Regions from separate parts of the Streptomyces sp. NPDC008086 genome, predicted to be linked through region 1. Evidence: predicted binding sites of a transcription regulator. Region 1 holds the regulator's gene; the other holds the start of a gene.
The links. Region 1 encodes HrcA, which represses chaperone genes, less so after heat shock. Its sites were predicted from a motif close to TTNGCACTCNGNNNNNCNGAGTGCNAA; they were not measured.

Region 1 (11,041 bases):
CCACTGCATGCCGCGGCCGCCGAGGACGTGGGCGTGCGTGTGGAAGACGGTCTGGCCTGCGCCTGAGCCGGTGTTGAAGACGATGCGGTAGCTCTCCAGCTTGTCCTCGTCCGCCACGGCCTGGGCTTCGCGCAGGACGTCGGCGGCGAGGGACGGGTCGGCGGCGGCGAGGGTGGCGGCGTCCCGGTAGTGCGCCTTGGGGATGACCAGGACGTGGGTGGGTGCCTGGGGGTTTATGTCCCGGAAGGCGACGGTCGTGTCCGTCTCCCGGACGATCGTCGCCGGGACGTGCCCTTCGACGATCTTGCAGAACAAGCAGTCGTCCTTCGATTCCCCTGCCATGCCTGTGCCTCCTCACGCCGGATGATCTCTTACGGGCATGCTATCGCCGGGGCCCCACCCTTCCCCGCCCTCGCCGCCCCTACCCGTCCCATCCCCGGTGGCTGCGCCCCCCAGACCCCCCTATCGGCCCTCCGGGCCTCGTCCTCAAACGCCGGACGGGCTGAGTGCCTCAGGGGCGCGGGGCTGTGTCGATATGCGGCTCCGCCGCGTGGGCGCGACCAGCCCCCACCGGCCCGCACCCGAAAGACGACCCGGGGTCGAAGGGGCGGAGCCCTGGGGATGGGACGGGTAGGGGCGGCGGGGGCGAAGAACTCACCGGTCCGGCAGCGGCGGTGCCGACTTGGCCGGCCGTTCCTCCAGCCCCGCCAACGCGAGCCGCACCGCCTCGTCCAACTGCGCGTCCCGCCCGGCCACCCAGTCCTGCGGACGCTGCACCACCTCCACGTCCGGATCCACCCCGTGGTTCTCCACGTCCCAGCCGTACCCCTCCAGCCAGATGGCGTACTTCGGCTGCGTGATCAGCGTGTCGTCGACCAGGCGATAGCGGCTGTCGATGCCGATGACACCACCCCACGTCCGCGTCCCCACCACCGGCCCGAGCCCCAACGCCTTGATCGCCGCGTTGACGATGTCCCCGTCGGACCCGGAGAACTCGTTCGCCACCGCGACCACGGGCCCGCGCGGAGCGTCCGCCGGATAGCTGTACGGCCGCATTCCGCGCGGCAGTTCCCAGCCCACGATCCGCCGTGCCAGCTTCTCCACGACCAGCTGCGAGGTATGCCCGCCGCCGTTCTCACGGACGTCCACGACAAGGCCCTCGCGGGCGACCTCGACCCGCAGGTCGCGGTGGATCTGGGCCCAGCCCGGAGCCTGCATGTCCGGCACGTGGAGGTAGCCGAGCCGACCGCCGGACTTCTCGTGGACGTAGGCCCGCCGGTCGGCCACCCAGGCGTGGTAGCGGAGCGGCTGCTCGTCGGCGATCGGCACGACGACCGCGTGCCGCGGCTCCCCGCCCCCGGCCGGTGAGACCGTCAGCTCCACCGCCTTGCCCGCCGTGCCGACGAGCAGCGGCCCGGGCCCGGTCACCGGGTCCACCGGCACCCCGGCCACCGCCAGGATCGCGTCCCCGGCCCGCACCGCGACCCCGGGCGCGGCGAGCGGTGCCCGGGCGTCGGGGTCGGAGGTCTCCGAGGGGAGGATCGTGTCGATGCGCCAACTGCCGTCCGGATGGCGGGAGATGTCGGCGCCGAGCAGTCCCTGCCGGGCCCCGCCGCCGTAGCCGCCGCGCCCGGCGACGTACGCGTGCGAGGTGCCCAGCTCGCCCTGCACCTCCCAGAGCAGGTCGATCAGATCATCGTGGGTGGCGACCCGGTCGAGCAGGGGGCGGTAGCGGTCCAGTACGCCCGTCCAGTCGACGCCGCTCATGTCCGGCCGCCAGAAGTGGTCGCGCATGATGCGGCCGGTCTCGTCGAACATCTGCCGCCACTCCGCCGACGGGTCGACCGTCTGCCGTACGCGCGTCAGGTCCACGGTGATGTTCGAGTCGCTGTCGTCGTCGCCGGAGGCCCGCCGGTCGCTGGGGACGACCTTGAGCCGGCTGTCGGTCCACAGCAGGACCCGCTTGCCGTCGCCGCTGACCTCGAAGTGGTCGGCGTCGTCGGCGAGATGCTCGACCCGCCGCTGGACGAGGTCGTAGCGCTCCATCTCGGTCTTGGGCTCGGGGTCGTCGGGCGTGGCCCGGGTGGTGCCGAGCGCGCCGCGCACGGGATGCCGCAGCCACAGCACGCCGTCCTTCGCGGCCCGCAGGTTGGTGTAGCGGGCCGCCTCGACAGGGAACGGCACGATCCGGTCGGCGAGCCCTTCGAGGTCGATGCGGGTGGTCGGGGTGCCCTCGCTGTCGGGGGTCTCCTCCTTGTCCGGCGCGTCGAAGGGCCGGCCGTGCCGCTGCGGACCGAAGGGGGACGGGGTGGTCGCGGCGAGGGTGATCAGGTGGGGGCGGGAGCCGACCACGAAGGCGAGGTCGAAGACGTGCTCGTCGTAGACGGGGTCGAAGGCCCGGGTGGAGAGGAAGACCAGGTGCTTGCCGTCCTGGGTGAAGGCGGGCGCGTAGTCCTGGAAGCGCAGGGGGGTCGCCTCGGAGACGGACAGGTCGGTGGTGTTGGCGAGCTTCAGCTGGGACAGCGGGCGCGGGCCGGGGTGTGACCAGGCGAGCCAGGCCGAGTCGGGCGAGAAGACGAGACCGGACACGTCGCCGTCGGCGCTGCGGTCGACCTCGCGGACCTCGCCGGACTCCCGTTCGACGAGCAGCAGCCGTCCGTCGTGCGCGGCGACCGCGGCCCGGCTCCCGTCGGGTGCCATGGCGAGCTCCAGGACCCGGCCCAGCTGTCCGGCGCCGAGCCTGCGCGGCGTGGCACCCGGTGCGAGTCCGGTCGCCGGGGCGAACTCCAGGGCGTCGTCGCCCTCCGCGTCCGTCACCCACACCACCCACTCCTCGCCCTCCGTCCGGAAGGTGCGCGGCAGCCGGGCCCGCACGCCGGGCTCGGCGGCGAGCGCGCGGGCGGGGCCGGAGCGGTGGGTGACCCAGTGCACGGCACCCCGCACGCAGACGGCGCTGCCGCGCGCGGTGTGGTCGGGCGCGGCCTCCCCGAAGGCGCGGGCGGCGTTCAGCTGGTACGCCTGCCGGTCGGTGCGCTGTCCGCCGAGCCGGATGTCGAGCCGGCGCGGCTCGGCCCCGTCGAGGTCGTCCAGGAGCCACAGTTCACCGGCGGACGCGTACACGACGCGGGTGCCGTCGCCGGCTGCGTGCCGGGCGTAGAACCCGTCGACAGGAGTGTGCCGTCGTAGGTCCGACCCGTCCGCGAGGGACGAGTACAGCGCGCCCACCCCCTCGTGGTCGGAGAGGAAGGCGATCCGGTCACCGGCCCACACGGGGTACTCGATGTTCCCGTCCAGGTCCGCGTGCAGCCGTACGAAGTCGCCGTCGCCCGCGAGGTCGATCCACAGCTTCCCCGCCGTACCTCCCCGGTAGCGCTTCCAGCGGGCGGCCTCCAGCCCCATCGGCGCGGAGGCGAGCACGAGCTGCGGCCCGTGCACGACGTCGGCGACGGGGCCGTACGGCAGGGTGGTGGCCGGGCCGCCGTCGAGCGGGACCGTGTGCGCCCACGTGCGGCGGCTGCCCGCCTGGCCCCGGGTGCTGATGGCGAGGATCCGGCCGTCCGGGGTCCAGCCGCGCACCCGGGTCTGCCAGCTGCCCCAGTGGGTGAGGCGCCTGGCGGGGCCGCCGTCGACCGGCGCGATGTGCACCTCGGGGGCGCCGTCGCGGCTGGAGGTCCAGGCGACGGTCGTGCCGTCGGGCGAGATGCGCGGCAGGGTGACCGGCACGTTGTCGGCGCTGACCCGCCAGGCGCGGCCGCCGTCGAGCGGGGCGAGCCACACGTCGTCCTCGGCGGTGAAGGCGACCAGGTCACCGTGGAGATGCGGATACCGGAGATAGGAAGACGATCCGGGCGTCGCGGGCTGAGTCACCCGATCACCATAAGCAGGGGCGGCGTCCGGGGACAGACCTTTGGATCACTTGCCCAACTCGCGGCCGAAAGCGCTCACTTGCCCTCCGGCCAGCAGTTCGGGTGCTGCTTGCAGTAGACGGTCTTGGTGACGGTCACGGTGACGGTGGGCCCGGGCTGCTGTCCGCCGCCGGAGGGGTTGACCGGCGAGGGCGTGGCGTCGCAGTCGCCCAGCCCGTTGACGTGGAACCACTCCTTGCCGCCGATCTTGGCGACGAGGTCCCCGCGCACACAGGAACCGCTGACGGCCCGGGTGATCCGGCCGGTGACGACGATGTCCTTGCCGTCGGAGGTCTCGCCCTCGCAGTCGACCTTGACGACGGTGTTCGCACTCGCCGTCGCCGCGCCGGACTTGCCGTCGCCGTTGTCGTACGAGCCGGTGCAGTTGAGCCACTGCACGTCCGCCTTCTGCCGCTCCAGCTCCGCCGTCACGGTCTGGTCGGTGGTGAACGCCACGGTCGCGCTGCTGAGCCCACCGGGATCACAGGCGGTCATCGCTCCGACGGCGAGCACGGCCACTCCCACCGCGCCCGCCACTCGCGGGCGCCGGCCGGCACGGCCCCGAAACCTGCTGAAAGCCCCCATGAGAGGGCAGCCTGCCACTGTCCCGGCCGCCGCGGTAGAGCGCATACGGCCACTCCCCCACCGGATCAGGACCGCAACAGCAGCCACTCCTGAAGCTCCACCAGGTTGCCCTCGGGGTCCTTGAGATGGGCGACGCGCATCCGGTCCGTCATCGGGGCGGGCCCGTGCAGGACGGTCGCGCCGCGTGCGGTGACCTGCGCGCAGTAGGCGTCCAGGTCGTCGACCCGCAGCACCACCAGGGACCGGTGGCCGGTGGCCGCGGCACCGAGTTCGCCCAGCACCTCGGCCATCATCGCCCGGTCCTGCAGGGCGATACCGGCCGAGCCGGTGGCGGGGCTGAACTTCTCGTACGGCCCGTTCACCGCGCCCGACTGCGGCTTGAGGCCGAGGACGTCGGCGTAGAAGCGGTAGCAGGCCGGGAAGTCGCCGACCAGCAGTCGTACTTGGGCCAGTTCCACGGCGTAGGTACCTCCCGGGTCAGGACCAGCGGCCGGTGCGGCCGAGGAGCAGTGCCGTCGCCGCAGTTCCGGCGGTGGAGGTCCGCAGGACGGTACGGCCCAGACGGTACGCCTTCGCCCCCGCCTCCTCGAAGAGGGCCAACTCCTCGGGGCTCACGCCGCCTTCGGGTCCGACGACGAGCACGATGTCGCCCTCGGCGGGCAGTGCCGCCGTGGCCAGCGGCTCGCTGCCGTAGTCGCGGTCCTCGTGCAGTACGGCGGCGAAGTCGGCCCCGGCGAGCAGCGCCGCGACCTGCTTGCTCGTGGCCGCCTCCGCGACCTCGGGGAAACGCACCCGGCGCGACTGCTTGCCCGCCTCACGCGCGGTGGCCCGCCATTTGCCGAGGGCCTTCGCGCCCCGTTCACCCTTCCACTGCGTGATGCACCGGGCGGCCGCCCACGGCACGATCGCGTCGACGCCGGTCTCGGTCATGGTCTCGACGGCCAGTTCCCCGCGGTCGCCCTTGGGCAGGGCCTGGACGACGGTGATTCGGGGCTGGGCTGGCGGCTCGTGCGCGACGGCCCCCAGCTCCACCACCAGCCGGTCCTTGCCCTCGGCCGCCTTGACGACGCCCTCGGCCCAGCGTCCGAGCCCGTCGGTGAGGACGACGTCCTCGCCGGCCCGCAGCCGCTTCACCGAGACGGCGTGCCGCCCCTCCGGCCCGTCGAGGACGTACTCGCCGCCCGAGGGGGCGACACCACGCTCCAGGGAATCGACGACGAACACCGGTGCGGTCATCGGCCGGCACCGCCCCGCGGGAAGGCTGACAACGCTGTCGACGCCGCGGCCAGTTCGGCGGCCAGGACCTCGACCAGTTGCCCGGCGGGCAGGTCACGGGCCATGCGGTGCCCCTGTCCCGCCCACAGGGCCATGCCCTGCGGGTCGCCGGAGGAGGCGGCCTTCTTGCGCAGGGGTGAGGTGAGGTGGTGGATCTCGGGGTAGGCGGCGGGGGCGTACGGGCCGTGCTCGCGCATGAAGCGGTTGACCAGGCCACGGGCGGGGCGGCCGGAGAACGCGCGCGTCAGCTCGGTCCGGACGAACAGCGGGTTGGTCAGCGCCTGCTTGTGCACGGCGTTGGCGCCGGACTCCTGGGTGGCGAGGAAGGCGGTGCCGAGCTGGGCGGCGCTCGCCCCGGCCGCGAGCGCGGCGGCGATCTGGCTGCCCCGCATGATGCCGCCGGCGGCGACGAGGGGCAGGCTCACGGTCTCGCGGACCTGGGCGACGAGGGAGAGCAGCCCGATGCCGGTACCGTCGGTCTCCGGGTTGTCGCGATGCGTCCCCTGATGCCCGCCCGCCTCGACGCCCTGCACGATCACGGCGTCCGCACCGGCCCGCTGCACGGCGAGGGCCTCGTCCGGGGTGGTGGCGGTGACGAGGGTGAACGTCCCGGCGCGCCGCAGGGACTCCAGGACCTCGCCGCTGGGCACGCCGAAGTGGAAGGAGACGACCGGCACCGGGTTGTCGAGCAGCACCGCCAGCTTGGCGTCGTACCCGTCGTCCCGCCCGCTGTCCGGATCGCCCAGCTCGGTCTCGTACCAGGCGGCCTCACCGGCGAGCTGATGGGCGTAGACGTCCACCGCCGCCGCGTCCGCGTACTCGGGCTGCGGCATGAACAGGTTGACCCCGAACGGCCGCCCGGTCAGCCCCCTGAGCTGCTTGATCTCCTGGTACATCCCGTCGGCGGTCTTGTACCCGGCGGCGAGGAACCCCAGCCCACCGGCCTCGGCCACGGCGGCGGCGAGCTGCGGCACGGAGACGCCGCCTGCCATGGGGGCCTGCACGATCGGATGAGGGAAGAGATCGGTCAGCGCGGAGGACATGACGGCATGTTGTCACGTCCTCCGAACAAGTCCGAATCGGCCCTTCCCCTTGGCATAGGCCAACATTTTCCCAAGGGGATCAGCACCCGTCGAAGCAGGGCTCAGCGCCCGTTGAACGCGTCCTTCAGCCGCGAGAACAACCCTTGCTGCCCCGGCTGACTGTGCCTGCCCGGGGGACGACCCCCGGACCCCCAGCAGCTCACATCAGCGCCCGTTGAACGCATCCTTCAACCGCGAGAACAACCCCTGCTGCCCCGGCTGGAACTGCCCCTGCGGACGCTCCTCGCCGCGCAGCTTGGCCAGCTCGCGCAGCAACCGCTCCTGCTCGGGATCCAGCTTGGTCGGCGTCTGCACCTCGACGTGCACGATGAGGTCGCCGCGCCCGCCGCCGCGCAGATGGGTCACGCCCCGCCCGTGCAGCGGGATCGACTGACCGGACTGCGTGCCGGGCCGGATGTCGACCTCTTCCATGCCGTCCAGCGTCTCCAGCGGCACCTTCGTGCCGAGGGCCGCCGCCGTCATCGGGATCGTCACCGTGCAGTGCAGATCGTCGCCGCGCCGCTGGAACATCGAGTGCGGCAGCTCGTGGATCTCGACGTACAGGTCACCGGCGGGACCACCGCCCGGCCCGACCTCGCCCTCACCGGCGAGCTGGATCCGTGTGCCGTTGTCGACACCGGCCGGGATCTTGACGGTCAGGGTCCGGCGGGACCGTACCCGCCCGTCGCCCGCGCACTCGGGGCACGGCGTCGGGACCACGGTGCCGAAGCCCTGGCACTGCGGACACGGCCGGGACGTCATGACCTGGCCCAGGAAGGACCGCGTCACCTGCGACACCTCACCGCGGCCGCGGCACATGTCGCACGTCTGGGCGGAGGTACCGGGAGCGGCCCCCTCGCCGTTGCAGGTGTTGCAGACGACGGCCGTGTCGACCTGGATGTCCTTCGTCGTGCCGAAGGCCGCCTCGTCGAGCTCGATCTCCAGCCGGATCATGGCGTCCTGGCCCCGGCGCGTACGCGAGCGCGGACCGCGCTGCGACGCCGTGCCGAAGAACGCGTCCATGATGTCCGAGAAGTTCCCGAAGCCGCCGGCGCCGAAGCCGCCGGCTCCGCCGCCGCCCGCCTGGGACAGCGGGTCGCCGCCGAGGTCGTAGACCTGCTTCTTCTGCGGGTCCGACAGCACCTCGTAAGCGGCGTTGATCTCCTTGAACCGCTCCTGGGTCTTCGGATCCGGATTGACGTCCGGGTGCAGCTCGCGCGCGAGCCGCCGGAAGGCCTTCTTGATCTCTTCCTGCGACGCGTCGCGACGCACGCCGAGAACGGCGTAGTAGTCCGTGGCCACTTACGACTCCGCCAGGATCTGTCCGACGTACCGTGCCACTGCGCGTACCGCTCCCATCGTTCCCGGGTAATCCATGCGGGTCGGTCCGACCACGCCGAGCTTGGCGACTGCCTCGCCGCCCGAACCGTAGCCCACCGACACGACGGACGTGGAGTTGAGTCCCTCGTAGGCGTTCTCGTGCCCGATGCGCACGGTCATGCCCGAATCCCCGGCCTCGCCAAGGAGTTTGAGGAGCACGACCTGCTCCTCCAAGGCTTCCAGAACGGGCCGGATGGTGAGGGGGAAGTCATGTCCGAAGCGGGTGAGATTGGCGGTTCCGCCGATCATCAGCCGCTCCTCGTTCTCCTCGACGAGTGTCTCCAGCAGGGTGGAGAGCACGGCCGAGACGGTGCCGCGGTCCTCCAGGTCGAAGGCCTCGGGGAGGTCCTCGACGAGGGTCGGCACATCGCTGAAGCGCCGTCCCGCGACCCGGCTGTTGAGCCGCGCGCGCAGATCCGCGAGCGACCCTTCGCCGAAGGGGGCCGGGCAGTCGACCATCCGCTGCTCGACCCGTCCGGTGTCCGTGATCAGGACGAGCATCACGCGCGCGGGTGCGAGGGACAGCAGCTCGACATGGCGGACGGTGGACCGGGTCAGCGACGGGTACTGCACGACGGCGACCTGCCGGGTGAGCTGCGCGAGCAGCCGTACGGTGCGGGCCACGACGTCGTCGAGGTCCACGGCGCCGTCGAGGAAGTTCTGGATGGCGCGCCGCTCCGGCGGGGTCATCGGTTTGACGCCGGCGAGCTTGTCGACGAACAGCCGGTAGCCCTTGTCGGTGGGGATACGCCCCGCACTGGTGTGCGGCTGGGCGATGAAGCCCTCGTCCTCCAGGGCCGCCATGTCGTTGCGGACGGTCGCCGGGGAGACACCGAGGTTGTGCCGCTCGGTCAGGGCCTTCGAGCCGACCGGCTCCTCGGTCCCGACGTAGTCCTGGACGATGGCACGCAACACCTGAAGCCTGCGTTCACTCAGCAATCGCGCACACCTCCAGAAGTCGTTCCCTCGGCGCCTCGCCTGGCACTCTGCGCTGGTGAGTGCCAACCGTCCCCGGCCAGTGTACGGCGGTGGGGTACGCCCCGGGCAAGGCCGGTCACGCACCACCGTGCCCGACGGTGGTGTCGTTTAGCGTCGCGGTATGACGGTGACTTGGGAAGAGCTGGGGTGGGAACGGCTGGCGGCCGGGGTCGGCAGGTGCCGGCTGCCGGGCTGGGACTGCACGGCGGGGCTGGTCGTCGGGGACGGTGGCGCGCTGCTCGTCGACGCCGGGTCGAGCCTCGGGGAGGGCGCGCGACTGCGGACGCAGGCGCAGTGGCTCGCCGGTCACCGTGTGACTCATCTCGCGCTGACGCATCCGCACTTCGATCACGTCTTCGGGGCGGCGGCGTTCGCGGGGGCCGAGGTGTACGGGGCGGTGGGCATGGACACCGTGTTCGCGCACGAGCGGGCGGAGCTGCGCGCGGACGCCCTGCGCAACGGCCTGGACCAGGACGCGGCGGACGAGGCGGTCGACGCGCTGGTCCACCCGCGCCACCAGGTCAGCGGCGAGTGGACGCTCGACCTGGACGGCGGCCGGCAGGTCCTCCTGGCGAACGTGGGCCCGGCCCACACGGCCCACGATCTGGTCGTGCTCGTGCCGGCCGGGGTCTTGGGGGACCGGGAGGTGGTCTTCTGCGGCGACCTGGTGGAGGAGTCCGGTGAACCGCAGGCCGGCCCCGACGCCGTACCGTCGCACTGGCCGGCGGCCCTGGACCGCCTCCTGGAACTGGGCGGCGAGGACGCGCTGTACGTGCCCGGTCACGGTGCGGTGGTGGACGCGGGGTTCGTGCGAGGCCAGCGCGACGCGTTGGCCGCCCGCTTCGGCGTGTCGGGCTGAACGGCGGGACGCGCGGGCCGGGCTTCTCCTATCGTCATCCGAATGCGCCAGTACTCCCCCGACCTGACCCCGCCCTGGAAGAAGCCCAAGCCGGCCCCCGAGGTCCCGGCGGACCCGGGTCTGGTGGTGGAGGAGCCGGGCACGGGCTTCTGCGGCGCGGTGATCCGCTGCGAGGCGGGCACGGTGACGCTGGAGGACCGCTTCGGCAAGCACCGGGTGTTCCCGCTGGAGCCGCGTGGGTTCCTGCTGGAGGGCAAGGTGGTGACGCTCGTACGGCCCGCGGGGGCCGCGCCGGTACGCCCCACTCGTACGGCCTCCGGTTCCGTCGCCGTCCCCGGCGCGCGCGCACGCGTGGCCCGCGCCGGCCGTATCTACGTCGAGGGCCGCCACGACGCCGAGTTGGTCGAGAAGGTCTGGGGCGACGACCTGCGCATCGAGGGCGTGGTCGTGGAGTACCTGGAGGGCGTCGACGACCTGCCGGCGATCGTGGCCGAATTCGCCCCCGGCCCGGACGCCCGGCTGGGTGTCCTGGTGGACCACCTCGTGCCCGGCACGAAGGAGTGGCGGATCGCCGAGTCGGTGACCAGCGAGCACGCCCTGGTCGTGGGCCACCCGTACATCGACATCTGGGAGGCGGTGAAGCCGTCGTCCCTGGGGATCGCCGGGTGGCCGAAGGTCCCGCACGGGCAGGACTGGAAGACCGGGGTGTGCCGGGCGCTGGGGTGGCCGCCGGAGAACACGGGGGCGGTGTGGCAGGCGATTCTGAAGCGGGTGGGGTCCTACAAGGACCTGGAGCCGGAGTTGCTGGGGAGGGTGGAGGAGTTGATCGACTTTGTCACGGGTAGCGGTGGGGCCTGACGCTGGAGAACGTTCCGAACTCGGTGGTGTCGAGTTCGAGCCCGAGTTCCTCCAACGGCAGGGGCGCCCCGAACTTGGTGACCTGCTGCCGCTGGTAATCGGCGTTGTCTCCCCTCCCG
Region 2 (11,041 bases), on a different contig from region 1:
TGTCTCCCCCACCTGCGCATCCCGTCATGATGTCAAAGCGCCGACAGGCGCGGTGCACCTGCGATGGGGAGAATGGTGCTGTTCGTCCGAAGTCCGGAGTCGGCGCAATCAGGGGACCGGGAGGCGACGGCGTCATGACCTTCGTACAGCTCATCGACTGCAGGACCAGCCGTTTCGACGAGATGAACCGGCTGATGGACAGGTGGGTCGAGCAGACCAAGGGGAAGCGGACGGCGACGCACGACATCATCGGGAAGGACCGGTCCGACCCGGCTCACTTCATCGAGATCGTGGAGTTCGCCTCGTACGAGGAGGCGATGCGGAACTCCAACCTTCCCGAGACGGACCGGATCTTCCAGGAGATGGTGGCGCTCTGTGACCAGGAGCCCACGTTCACGGATCTGGACGTGGTGCGCGACGAGCAGCTGAACGTCCGGGCCGCGCGGGCCTTCTTCGAGGCCATGGGCAGGATGGAGCCGGGGCGGATCGGTGACCACCTCACCCGGGACTACGTGGACCACGATCCGTCGTACCCGCAGCCGGTGCAGGGCGTGGACGGGATCCGCGAGCAGTACGAGGGATGGCGGGCCGCCTTCGACTTCACCTTCCGGATCGACGACCAGATGGCCCAGGACGACCAGGTGTGCACCCGGTGGACCTGGGTCGCCCACCACAAGGGCGAGTTCCTGGGGATTGCGGCGACCGGGCAGGACGTGAGCATGCGGGGCATGACCTGGCAGCGGTTCCGGGAGGGCAGGATCTGCGAGAGCCACTGGCTCTACGACCGGGCGGGACTGCTGGAGCAACTGGGGGTACTCGGTCAGTGAAGCCCGCGAAGGGGAAGGCCCCGGTCCCGCGCACACGCGCAGGAGCGGGGCCTTCTTCGAACGCTGGGCTCAGTGGGCGTGCCCGTGGCCGTGGCCACCGGCGGCGGCCGGCTCTTCCTCTTCCTTCTTCTCGACGACCAGGGTCTCGGTCGTCAGCAGGAGGGAGGCGATGGAGGCGGCGTTCTCCAGGGCGGAGCGGGTGACCTTGACCGGGTCGATGACGCCGGCCTTGACCAGGTCGCCGTACTCGCCGGTGGCGGCGTTGAAGCCCTGGCCCTTGTCGAGCTCGGCGACCTTGGAGGTGATGACGTAGCCCTCCAGGCCGGCGTTCTCGGCGATCCAGCGCAGCGGCTCGACGGCGGCCTTGCGGACGACCGCGACACCGGTGGCCTCGTCGCCGGTCTTGTCGAGGTTGCCCTCGAGGACCTTGACGGCGTGGACGAGCGCGGAGCCACCACCGGAGACGATGCCCTCCTCGACCGCGGCGCGGGTCGCGGAGATGGCGTCCTCCAGACGGTGCTTCTTCTCCTTCAGCTCCACCTCGGTGGCGGCGCCGACCTTGATCACGCACACGCCGCCGGCCAGCTTCGCGAGGCGCTCCTGGAGCTTCTCGCGGTCCCAGTCGGAGTCGGTGTTCTCGATCTCGGCCTTGATCTGGGCGACACGGCCCTGGACGGCGTCGGACTTGCCGGCGCCGTCGACGATCGTGGTGTCGTCCTTGGTGACCGTGATGCGGCGGGCGGAGCCCAGCACCTCGAGGCCGACCTGGTCGAGCTTGAGGCCGACCTCCTCGGAGATGACCTCGGCGCCGGTCAGCGTCGCCATGTCCTGGAGCATCGCCTTGCGGCGGTCACCGAAGCCGGGGGCCTTGACGGCGACCGCGTTGAAGGTGCCGCGGATCTTGTTGACGACCAGGGTCGACAGGGCCTCGCCCTCGACGTCCTCGGCGATGATCAGCAGCGGCTTGGAGGCACCGGCCTGGATGACCTTCTCCAGCAGCGGCAGCAGGTCCTGGATGGAGGAGATCTTGCCCTGGTTGATGAGGATGTAGGGGTCCTCCAGGACGGCCTCCATGCGCTCCTGGTCCGTCACGAAGTACGGCGACAGGTAGCCCTTGTCGAAGGCCATGCCCTCGGTGAAGTCCAGCTCCAGGCCGAAGGTGTTGGACTCCTCGACGGTGATGACACCGTCCTTGCCGACCTTGTCCATCGCCTCGGCGATGAGCTCGCCGACCTGCTGGTCCTGGGCGGACAGACCGGCGACGGCGGCGATGTCGGACTTCTCGTCGATCGGGCGGGCCGTCGCGAGGAGCTCCTCGGAGACCGCGGCGACGGCGGCGTCGATGCCCTTCTTCAGGGCGGCCGGGGAGGCGCCGGCGGCGACGTTCTTCAGGCCCTCGCGGACGAGCGCCTGGGCGAGCACGGTGGCGGTGGTCGTACCGTCACCCGCGATGTCGTTGGTCTTGGTCGCCACCTCCTTCACCAGCTGGGCGCCGAGGTTCTCGTACGGGTCCTCGACCTCGACCTCGCGGGCGATGGTGACGCCGTCGTTGGTGATGGTGGGCGCGCCGAACTTCTTGTCGATGACGACGTTGCGGCCCTTGGGGCCGATCGTCACCTTGACCGTGTCGGCCAGCTTGTTGACGCCGCGCTCGAGGGCGCGACGGGCGTCCTCGTCGAACTTCAGGATCTTCGCCATGGGAGCGGTTCAGCCCTCTCGGAAAACGTGGGTGAAACGAACTGCGCCCCAGACGCCCGGCTTCACAAGGTGGCGGGGGCCCGGGGCGCAGCTCACAAGCAAATGTGCTTGAGGTGACTTACTTCTCGATGACCGCGAGCACGTCGCGGGACGAGAGGACGAGGTACTCCTCGCCGTTGTACTTCACCTCGGTGCCGCCGTACTTGCTGTACAGCACGATGTCGCCGACCTTCACGTCGAGCGGCAGGCGCTCGCCGTTCTCGAAGCGGCCCGGGCCCACGGCGAGGATGACGCCCTCCTGGGGCTTCTCCTTCGCGGTGTCCGGGATGACCAGGCCAGAGGCGGTGGTCTGCTCGGCGTCGAGCGGCTGGACCACGATGCGGTCCTCGAGCGGCTTGATGGCAACCTTGGAGCTGGTGGTCGTCACGATCCGACCTCCCCCTTCGGAGATCTCACGGGGTTAACTGTCTGAGGTGGCGACCAGGTGGATCCGTCGTCGCGGGTGCCGGACCTGCCCGTCGCGTAGTTGGCACTCTCATCTGCCGAGTGCCAGAGCCGAGACTATGGCGGCGGTTAGCACTCGGTCAAGCGGACTGCTAATTCGCTGCGCTGGCTGAGCCGCAATTCGGGTGACTGGCGTTGCCGAGACCGCCCCGGGGGCTGCGCCCCCAGACCCCCCTTATCGGCCTGAACGGCCTCGTCCTCAAACGCCGGACGGGCTGAACGGGACAGGGCCGGTGCCCGAAAGTCCTGCCGGAGAATTCCGTCAGATGTAGTCCTCCAAGCGGCCTACCGTCAGGCCCCTGCGTTGGATCTCGCGCAGCAGCCTCGTCGTGCGGTCTCTCAGGGAGAGGCCCGTCGGTTCGCCTGAGGGGACGGAGACGATGTCGCCGGGGCGGAGGTGGGTGGGGGCGTGGGCGTAGGTGAGCTCGCCGTCGGCTTCCATGGCCGCTCGCCAGAGGGTGAGGGCCGTGATGCCGCAGTCCTTTGCCGCGCGGAGGGTGGTGGTGTCGTACGTGCCGTAGGGCGGGCGGAAGAGGCGGGGGCGGATGCCGAAGCGGGCGCGGAGTTTGTTCTGCTGGCCGCAGATCTCGGCGCGCTGGCCGGCGTACGGCAGGCCGCGCAGGGCGGCGTGGTCGAGGGTGTGGTTCTGGATGGACGCGCCCACCGAGCGCAGGCGCGCGAAGTGGCCGTAGCCCGGGCCGACCACGCTGTCGGTGAGGAACATGCTGACGGGCAGCCGTAGTTCACGCACCATGTCGACGAAGCGGGAGTCCTTCTCGGCGCCGTCGTCGTAGGTGAGGAAGACGACCTTGTCGCGGGTCGGGACGCGGCGCACGACGGGCAGCGGGTCGGGGGCGGGGAGCCGCGGTCTTCGGACGGGCGGCGAGGGCGGTGCGGGGAGCGGGGCGGTCAGGCCCCAGCGGCGGTAGGGCTGTGCGGTGTGGGTCGGGCCCTTCGCCGAGCGGGCGCTGTACGACCCCTCGCCGGACGGCCCCGCCCCGGGAGCCGCCGTCGTCGCCGGCCGGGCGCAGCCGGCGAGCAGGGTGGACGCCAGGACCACGGCTGCCAGCACGCGCGGCCCAGGCGTCGGCCTCACAGGTAGTCCTCCAGCCGGGCCACCGCGTACCCCTCGGCCGTGACCTTGTTCAGGAACCGGCGGATCATGTCCGGCATTGTGCCCTTCCAGTCGTCCCTGCCCCGGAAGTGCGTGAGGACGATGTCACCCGGTCGGATCCTCTGGTCCCACTCGCGGTACTCCCAGTGGTCGACGAAGACCTCCTCGTTCCACAGCGGGACGTACTTGACACCGCACGACTTCGCGGCGCGCAGGCTGTCCCGGTCGTAGTTCCCGAAGGGCGGGCGGAACAGCAGCGGGCGCTTGCCGTAGCGCTCCTCGATCACGTCCTGCATCGCGCAGATCTCGTACTGCTGGCGGCGGTAGGAGAGGGCGGGGAGGTAGGGGTGGTGGAGGGTGTGGTTGTTCAGGGCCACGCCGTCGCGCTGCATGCGCTTGAAGTAGCCGTAGTCGTCCTTGATCAGGTAGTCGCTGAGGAAGGCGGTGTACGGCACCTGCAGGTCGTTCATCATCCGCAGGAACGCCGGGTCCTTCTCGGCGCCGTCGTCGATCGTGAGGAAGACGACCCGCTGCTTGGTGGGGACGGTGGTGAAGACCGGCGGGAGGCCCAGTTCCTCGTGGCCGTCGACCTCGAAGCCCTCGCGGGTGGTGACCTTCGGCTTGATGAGGGGTGGGGGCGGGGGTGTGAGGGGGATTCTCGCCAGGCCCCAGCGTCTCGCCGCGGCGGCCCGGGCGGCCAGGGCGGACTTTCCCGAACGGTACTTCTGGGTGGGTGGGGTGTGGGTGGGCCGGGTCTGGGTGGACGGCGTCCCGGTGGTGGCCGGGGGTGGCGCCTTCAGGGGCTGTCGGCTGGTGGTGGGGGCGGTCGTGGGGCGTGCCGTTCCGGTGCCGCCCGGGCCTCCCGGGGCGCCGGCGGGGGCGCAGGCCGAGGCGATGGCCGCCGCGGCCAGTGCGGCCACTCCGCCGCGGAACCCGGCATGCCCGGCCCGTCCGGGGCGTCTGGGTCTCCCGCGGCGGTGGCGCCTCACTGCTGCCCCATTGCGGTGACTTTTGTCATTTTGTACTACTAGTCGCATGGTGCCGGATCTTCGCAGGCACTCACCCCGAGCCCCGGCCGACACCGCCGCCGGCCGCGGACCATCCACCGACTGGCCGACAATGGCCCGGTGAACGACCTCGCCTCCTTCTCCGCGCTCCTCACCTCCGAGGGCCGCGCCCTCCTCGACGCCGTACGCGACACCGATCCCGCCGACGAACTCGCCGTCGCCACCCGGCTGCGCCGCGAGCACCCCGCCGAACTGGTGTCGGCGGCGCTCGGGCAGGCGCGGCTGCGGCAGCGGGCGGTGGCGAAGTTCGGGGCGGCGGACGCGGGGCGGATGTTCTTCACTCCGAACGGGGTCGAGCAGTCGACGCGGGCGAGCGTGGCGACCCATCGTGCCGAGTGCTTCCAGGCGCTCGGGGTGCGGTCCGTCGCCGACCTGTGCTGCGGGATCGGCGGTGACGCGATCGCCCTGGCCCGCGCCGGGATCCGGGTACTGGCCGTGGACCGGGATCCGCTGACCTGTGCGGTGGCCCGCGCCAACGCCGACGCGCTCGGGCTCGCCGACCTGATCGAGGTGCGCGAGGCGGATGTGACGGAGGTCGACACGGCCGGGTACGAGGCCGTGTTCGTCGACCCGGCCCGGCGTTCCTCCAGGCGCGGCCGGATCTTCGACCCGGAGGCCTACTCCCCACCGCTCTCCTGGGCGGTGTCCGCCGCCCGCACCGCGCCGCTCGGCGTGCTGAAGATCGCGCCCGGAATTCCGCACGAGGCGATCCCCGCGGAGGCGACGGCGGAGTGGGTCTCGGACGGCGGGGACGTGAAGGAGGCCATGCTGTGGTTCGGCCCGAACGTGACCCCGGGGGCACGGCGGGCGACACTGCTGCCCGCCCAGGCCGGAATCTACGTCACCCCCGCCACCATGCTCCCCGACCCGGAGGTCCGGCCCGTCGGGCGATACCTGTACGAGCCCGACGGCGCCGTCATCCGCGCCCATCTGGTCGCCGAGGTGGCCGAGGACCTGGACGGCGGGCTGATCGACCCGACCATCGCCTACGTCACCGCCGACGAACCGCACGTCACGCCGTACGCCACCGCGTACGAGATCACCGACCAACTCCCCTTCAACGTCAAGAAGTTGAAGGCCCTGCTGCGGGAGCGCGAGGTCGGGATCCTGACCGTGAAGAAGCGGGGGTCGGCCGTCGAGCCGGAGGAACTACGCCGGAAGGTCAAGCCGCAGGGGCCACGTTCGGCGACGGTGTTCCTGACGCGGGTGGCGGGGGCACCGACGATGCTGGTCGGGCGGCCGGTGTAGCGGGGCGGCGCGGGGGCGTGCGGGGCGGCGCGGGTCCTCTGGCAGGCTCCACAGGTGCTGTGCCGAGCGCCGCAGGTGCTGTGCCGGGCGCCGCAGGTGCTGTGCCGGGCGCCGCAGGTGCTGTGCCGGGCGCCGCAGATGCTCTGCCGGGCGCCGCAGGTCCTGTGCCAGGCTCCGCAGATGCTCTGCCGGACTCCGCAGGTGCTGTGCCGAGCGCCGCGCCGGCAGGTCCTCTGCCAGGCTCCGCAGGTCATCTGCCAGGCTCCGCAGGTCATCTGCCGGACTCCGCAGATACTCGCCGGGCGCCGCAGGGTGCTGTGCCGGGCGGCGAGGGCGCTGTAACAGGCGCCCGCAGATGCTGCGCCCGGGCTCTCACCACGCCCCCTGCTCACGGCCCGGCGGTCGCCGCCCGTTTCAGCAGCATCTCCCGCTCCCGCTCGTTGCGGGTGAGCGTCGCCGCTCGCTCGAACTCCGCCCGCGCCTCCGCCGTGCGGCCGAGCCGCAGGAGCAGGTCGCCGCGCACGCTCGGCAGCAGGTGGTACTCCCGCAGGGCCGGTGCGGCGGCGATCGTGTCGATGATCCGCAGGGCTGGTTCCGGGCCGTCCGTCATCGACACGGCGACCGCGCGGTTCAACTCGACGACGGGCGAAGGGGAACGCGCGGACAGCAGGCCGTAGAGGGTGGCGATGGTCTTCCAGTCGGTGTCCTCGTAGGTGTACGCGTGCGCGTGGCAGGCGGCGATGGCGGCCTGGAGGGCGTACGGGCCGGGGGCGCCGGTGGCCGTGGCGTCCGCGCGGGAGAGGGCCGTGATGCCCCGGGCGATGAGCATGCGGTTCCAGCGGCGGCGGTTCTGGTCCCTGAGCAGGACTGGCTCGCCGGAGGGGCCGGTGCGGGCGGCGGCGCGGGACGCCTGGAACTCCAGGAGGGCGGTCAGGGCGTGCACCTCCGGCTCCTTCGGCATGAGACCGCAGAGCACGCGGGCCAGGCGCAGCGCGTCCTCGCACAGCGCCGGGCGCAGCCAGTCGTCGCCCGCCGTGGCGGCGTAGCCCTCGTTGAAGATCAGGTAGATGACGTCGAGGACGGAGCCGAGGCGGGCCTCGCGGTCGGGGCCGTACGGGACCTCGAAGGCGACGTTCCTGGTCGCCAGGGTGCGCTTGGCGCGGACGATGCGCTGGGCCACGGTCGGCTCCGGGACCAGGAAGGCCCGGGCGATCTCCGGGGTGGTCAGGCCGCCGAGGAGACGCAGCGTGAGGGCGATGCGGGCCTCCGGCGACAGCACCGGGTGGCAGGCGGTGAAGACCAGGCGGAGCAGGTCGTCGTCGATGTCCTCGGGGTCGGACGGCTCCTCGGGCGGTGCCGTCGTCTCCAGGTCGCGGCCGATCTCCGCGAGCTTGCGGGCGTAGTTCTCGCGCCGGCGGATCAGGTCGACGGCGCGGTGCCTGGCCGCGGCCATGAGCCAGGCGCCGGGGTTGTCGGGGACGCCGTCGCGCGGCCACTGCTCCAGCGCGGCGACCAGCGCGTCCTGCGCGAGTTCCTCGGCGATGCCGATGTCGCGGACGGTGCGGGCGACGGCGGCGATGACGCGGGGTGACTCGATGCGGAAGACGGTCTCGATCGTGCCGTACGGGTCTGCGGTGGGCTGCGGGGTCACAGCCCACCATGCAACACCCGTACGGCCGTGGATCCAAGGAGGGCGGCTCAGCCCTCGGCGATTTCCCGGACCTCGCAGGTGACCTGCCATTCCGGGCCGTGGACCTTCACGAAGCGCGAGGCCCACTCCAGCGCCTCGGCCCGGTCCTTGCACTGCATGATGGCGTAGCCGCCGATGACCTCCTTGGTCTCGGTGAAAGGCCCGTCGGTGACCGAGACGTTCGCGCCGTCCCAGTGCACCCGGGTGCCCTGCGCCGAAGGGGTGAGCCCCGCGGTGTCGAGCATCACCCCGGCTTTGGTGATCTCCTCCAGCAGCTCCCCCATGCGCTGCATCATCTCCGGGCTCGGGCCCTCGGCGGGCGCGGTGGACTCGTCGATCCGGACGAGAGAGAGGTAGCGCGGCATGGTGACTCCTCGGGTTGGGCGACCGGGTCCTTCCCGGCCTCTCACCCCTGCGTCGAACGGGAGACCTCCGGATCGACACGCTGCCCGGGTTTTCTTCGGAGATCTTTTTCTGTCATCGCAACGACTCCCACAGCTCTCCCGCCTCCGGCTCCCGCGCCACCACCCGGTTGCCGTCCGACGGCGCCGGTGCCACCGGCATCGTCACCGTCCGCACGGCATCCGAGGTCAGGCCCCGCAGGCTCCGGCCGAGGTCCATCAGTTCGGTCAGGGAGTCCAGACCGGTGTCGGTGGTGAGGCCGGCCGTCGCGGCGTCGGCGACTCGGTAGAGCTTGGCGGGGTCGGTGAGGAGGGAGGTGGCGGAGATCTGGTCCAGGAGTGCCTTCACCAGGTTCTGCTGGAGGCCTATGCGGCCCAGGTCGCTGCCGTCGCCTATGCCGTGCCGGGTGCGGGCAAGGGCCAGGGCCTGCTCGCCGTCCAGGTGGTGGGTGCCCGCCGCGAGGGTCAGGTGGCTGTCCTCGTCGTCGATGTCCTCGTCCGTGGTGACCGTGACACCGCCCAGCGCGTCCACCAGCTTCGCGAAGCCCGAGAAGTCGATCTCCAGGTAGTGGTCCATGCGGACGCCGGTGAGCGACTCGACCGTCTTCACCGCGCAGACGGGGCCGCCGACGGCGTACGCGCTGTTGAACATGGTGCTGTACGCCTCCCGCGTGGTGCCGCCCGACGGGAGCGGACAGGAGGGGCGGGTGACCAGGGTGTCGCGGGGGATGCTGACGACCGTCGCCGCTGTCCGGCCGGCGTCGACGTGCACCACCATCGCCGTGTCCGAGCGGGCCCCGCCGCCGCTGCCGCCGCCGAGTTCCTGGTTCTCGGCGCCGGTGCGCGAGTCCGACCCCAGGACCAGGATGTTCAGGGATCCGGTGGGCAGGGGGGACGCCGAGGCCGAGGGGGACGGTGTCGTCAGCGCCCTGGGTGGGCGGTTGTCGCCGAGGGCGCTGTTGATGTCGACGCTCCTGATGTTGTCGTTCAGGTGCCAGTAGGCCCAGCCGGCCGTGCCCGCGCCCAGCAGCAGGGTGCCCGCGAGGAGGAGGCCGGCGGTCTTCAGCACCCTCGACCGCCGGCCGGCGTGTCTGCCGTCGTCCCCGTTCGCGTCCCGCCGGTTCGCCCCAAGTCCCGTCACAGGCAGGAACGTACGTCCGAATTATTACGGGCAGGGACGCCAGGGCCGGTTTTCTTCGGAAATTCTCAGACTTCCCGCCCTGTCTCCTCTGCCTCAGCCCAGCGTCACGGCCGGCACCGGATTGCTCCCGCTCCACGACCCGTTGAAGCCGAAGGTGACCGAACCGCCGTCGGGAACGGTCCCGTTGTACGAGGCGTTGGAACAGGTGACCGTCGCCCCCGACTGCGTACAACTCGCGTTCCAGGCCTGGGTGAGCTGCTGGCCCGCGCCGAAGGTCCAGCTCGCCTTCCAGGACGACAGCGCCGCCCCCGAGCAGGCGATCCGGACCTGCCCGGTGAAGCCGGTGTTCCACTGGCTGGTGACGCTGTAGACGGCCGTGCACGCGTCCGTGGGCGGCGGGGTGGTCGTGCCGCCGCCCAGCGACTCGGCGATGGCGTGATAGGCCGGTTTCGGCGCGTAGTTCTCGTCGTACGGCGTCGCCGCGCCCTGCCCGGGGAAGGTGGACGGGATCCAGGAGTCGGAGTCGGTGAAGCCCCACACCGTGACGCCGGCGCACCGGGACACCGCGAGGCAGGCGTTCATGACGGCCTTGTAGTCGGCGGCCTGCTGGGTCAGCTTGCCGCTGTCCGAGGGCAGTTGCATACGGATGTCCAGCTCGGTGATCGCCACGTCGACGCCGAGGTCGGCGAAGCGCTGGATGTTCTGCCGCATGGTCGACGGCACCTGACCGAGGATCAGATGGGCCTGGAGGCCGACGCCGTCGATCGGGACGCCGCGCTCCTTGAGGGACCTGACCAGGTTGTACAGCGCCGTGCTCTTCGCGTTGACGCCCTCGACGTTGTAGTCGTTGATGTACAGCTTGGCGCCCGGGTCGGCGGCGCGGGCCGCCGTCAGGGCCTGGGCGATGTAGTCCGCGCCGAGGCCGTTGTACCAGAGCGTCTGCCGGTAGGTGCCGTCCTCGTTGAACGGCTCGTTCACCACGTCCCAGGTGGCCAGCCGGCCCTTGTAGCGGCCGACCTCGAGCGCGATGTGGTCGTTCATCAACTGGCTCAGCTCGGCGGATGTCCAGCTGCCGTTCGTCAGCCAGCTCGGGTTCTGGCTGTGCCAGACCAGGGTGTGGCCGCGCACCTGCTGGCCGTGCGCCTCGGCGAAGTCGACGATCTGGTCGGCCTCGGCCCAGTTGAAGGAGCCGCGCGTCGGCTCGACCGAGCCCCACTTCATGGCGTTGCCGGGGGTCAGCGCGTTGAACTCGCGGCCTGCGAGGTCGCCGTAGGTGCCGGTGAGCTTGGCGCCGGTGACGGCGGTGCCCATGACCTTGCCCTTGGCGGCGGCCAGGTCGCGCAGCGGTGTC

Region 2: groES (co-chaperone GroES) is a predicted target of HrcA. The motif match lies at 3,099-3,125, and genes of this name have one in related genera.

Annotation. Positions count from the first base shown of each region.
Region 1 covers NZ_JBIBIA010000004.1:640,617-651,657, reverse strand. Annotated here, with positions in the region: gene ACFZBP_RS17090 (histidine triad nucleotide-binding protein) at 1-342, opposite strand, end outside; gene ACFZBP_RS17085 (S41 family peptidase) at 655-3,867, opposite strand; gene ACFZBP_RS17080 (hypothetical protein) at 3,942-4,490, opposite strand; gene ACFZBP_RS17075 (VOC family protein) at 4,556-4,948, opposite strand; gene ACFZBP_RS17070 (16S rRNA (uracil(1498)-N(3))-methyltransferase) at 4,968-5,726, opposite strand; gene ACFZBP_RS17065 (nitronate monooxygenase) at 5,723-6,808, opposite strand; gene dnaJ (molecular chaperone DnaJ) at 7,013-8,149, opposite strand; gene hrcA (heat-inducible transcriptional repressor HrcA) at 8,150-9,166, opposite strand; gene ACFZBP_RS17050 (MBL fold metallo-hydrolase) at 9,327-10,064, shown strand; gene ACFZBP_RS17045 (DUF3097 family protein) at 10,107-10,922, shown strand; gene ACFZBP_RS17040 (Uma2 family endonuclease) at 10,900-11,041, opposite strand, start outside.
Region 2 covers NZ_JBIBIA010000007.1:290,141-301,181, reverse strand. Annotated here, with positions in the region: gene ACFZBP_RS25975 (ester cyclase) at 135-827, shown strand; gene groL (chaperonin GroEL) at 897-2,525, opposite strand; gene groES (co-chaperone GroES) at 2,644-2,952, opposite strand; gene ACFZBP_RS25960 (polysaccharide deacetylase family protein) at 3,292-4,125, opposite strand; gene ACFZBP_RS25955 (polysaccharide deacetylase family protein) at 4,122-5,180, opposite strand; gene ACFZBP_RS25950 (methyltransferase domain-containing protein) at 5,271-6,458, shown strand; gene ACFZBP_RS25945 (hypothetical protein) at 6,513-6,800, shown strand; gene ACFZBP_RS25940 (RNA polymerase sigma factor) at 6,847-8,109, opposite strand; gene ACFZBP_RS25935 (YciI family protein) at 8,157-8,513, opposite strand; gene ACFZBP_RS25930 (LCP family protein) at 8,626-9,696, opposite strand; gene ACFZBP_RS25925 (endo-1,4-beta-xylanase) at 9,784-11,041, opposite strand, start outside.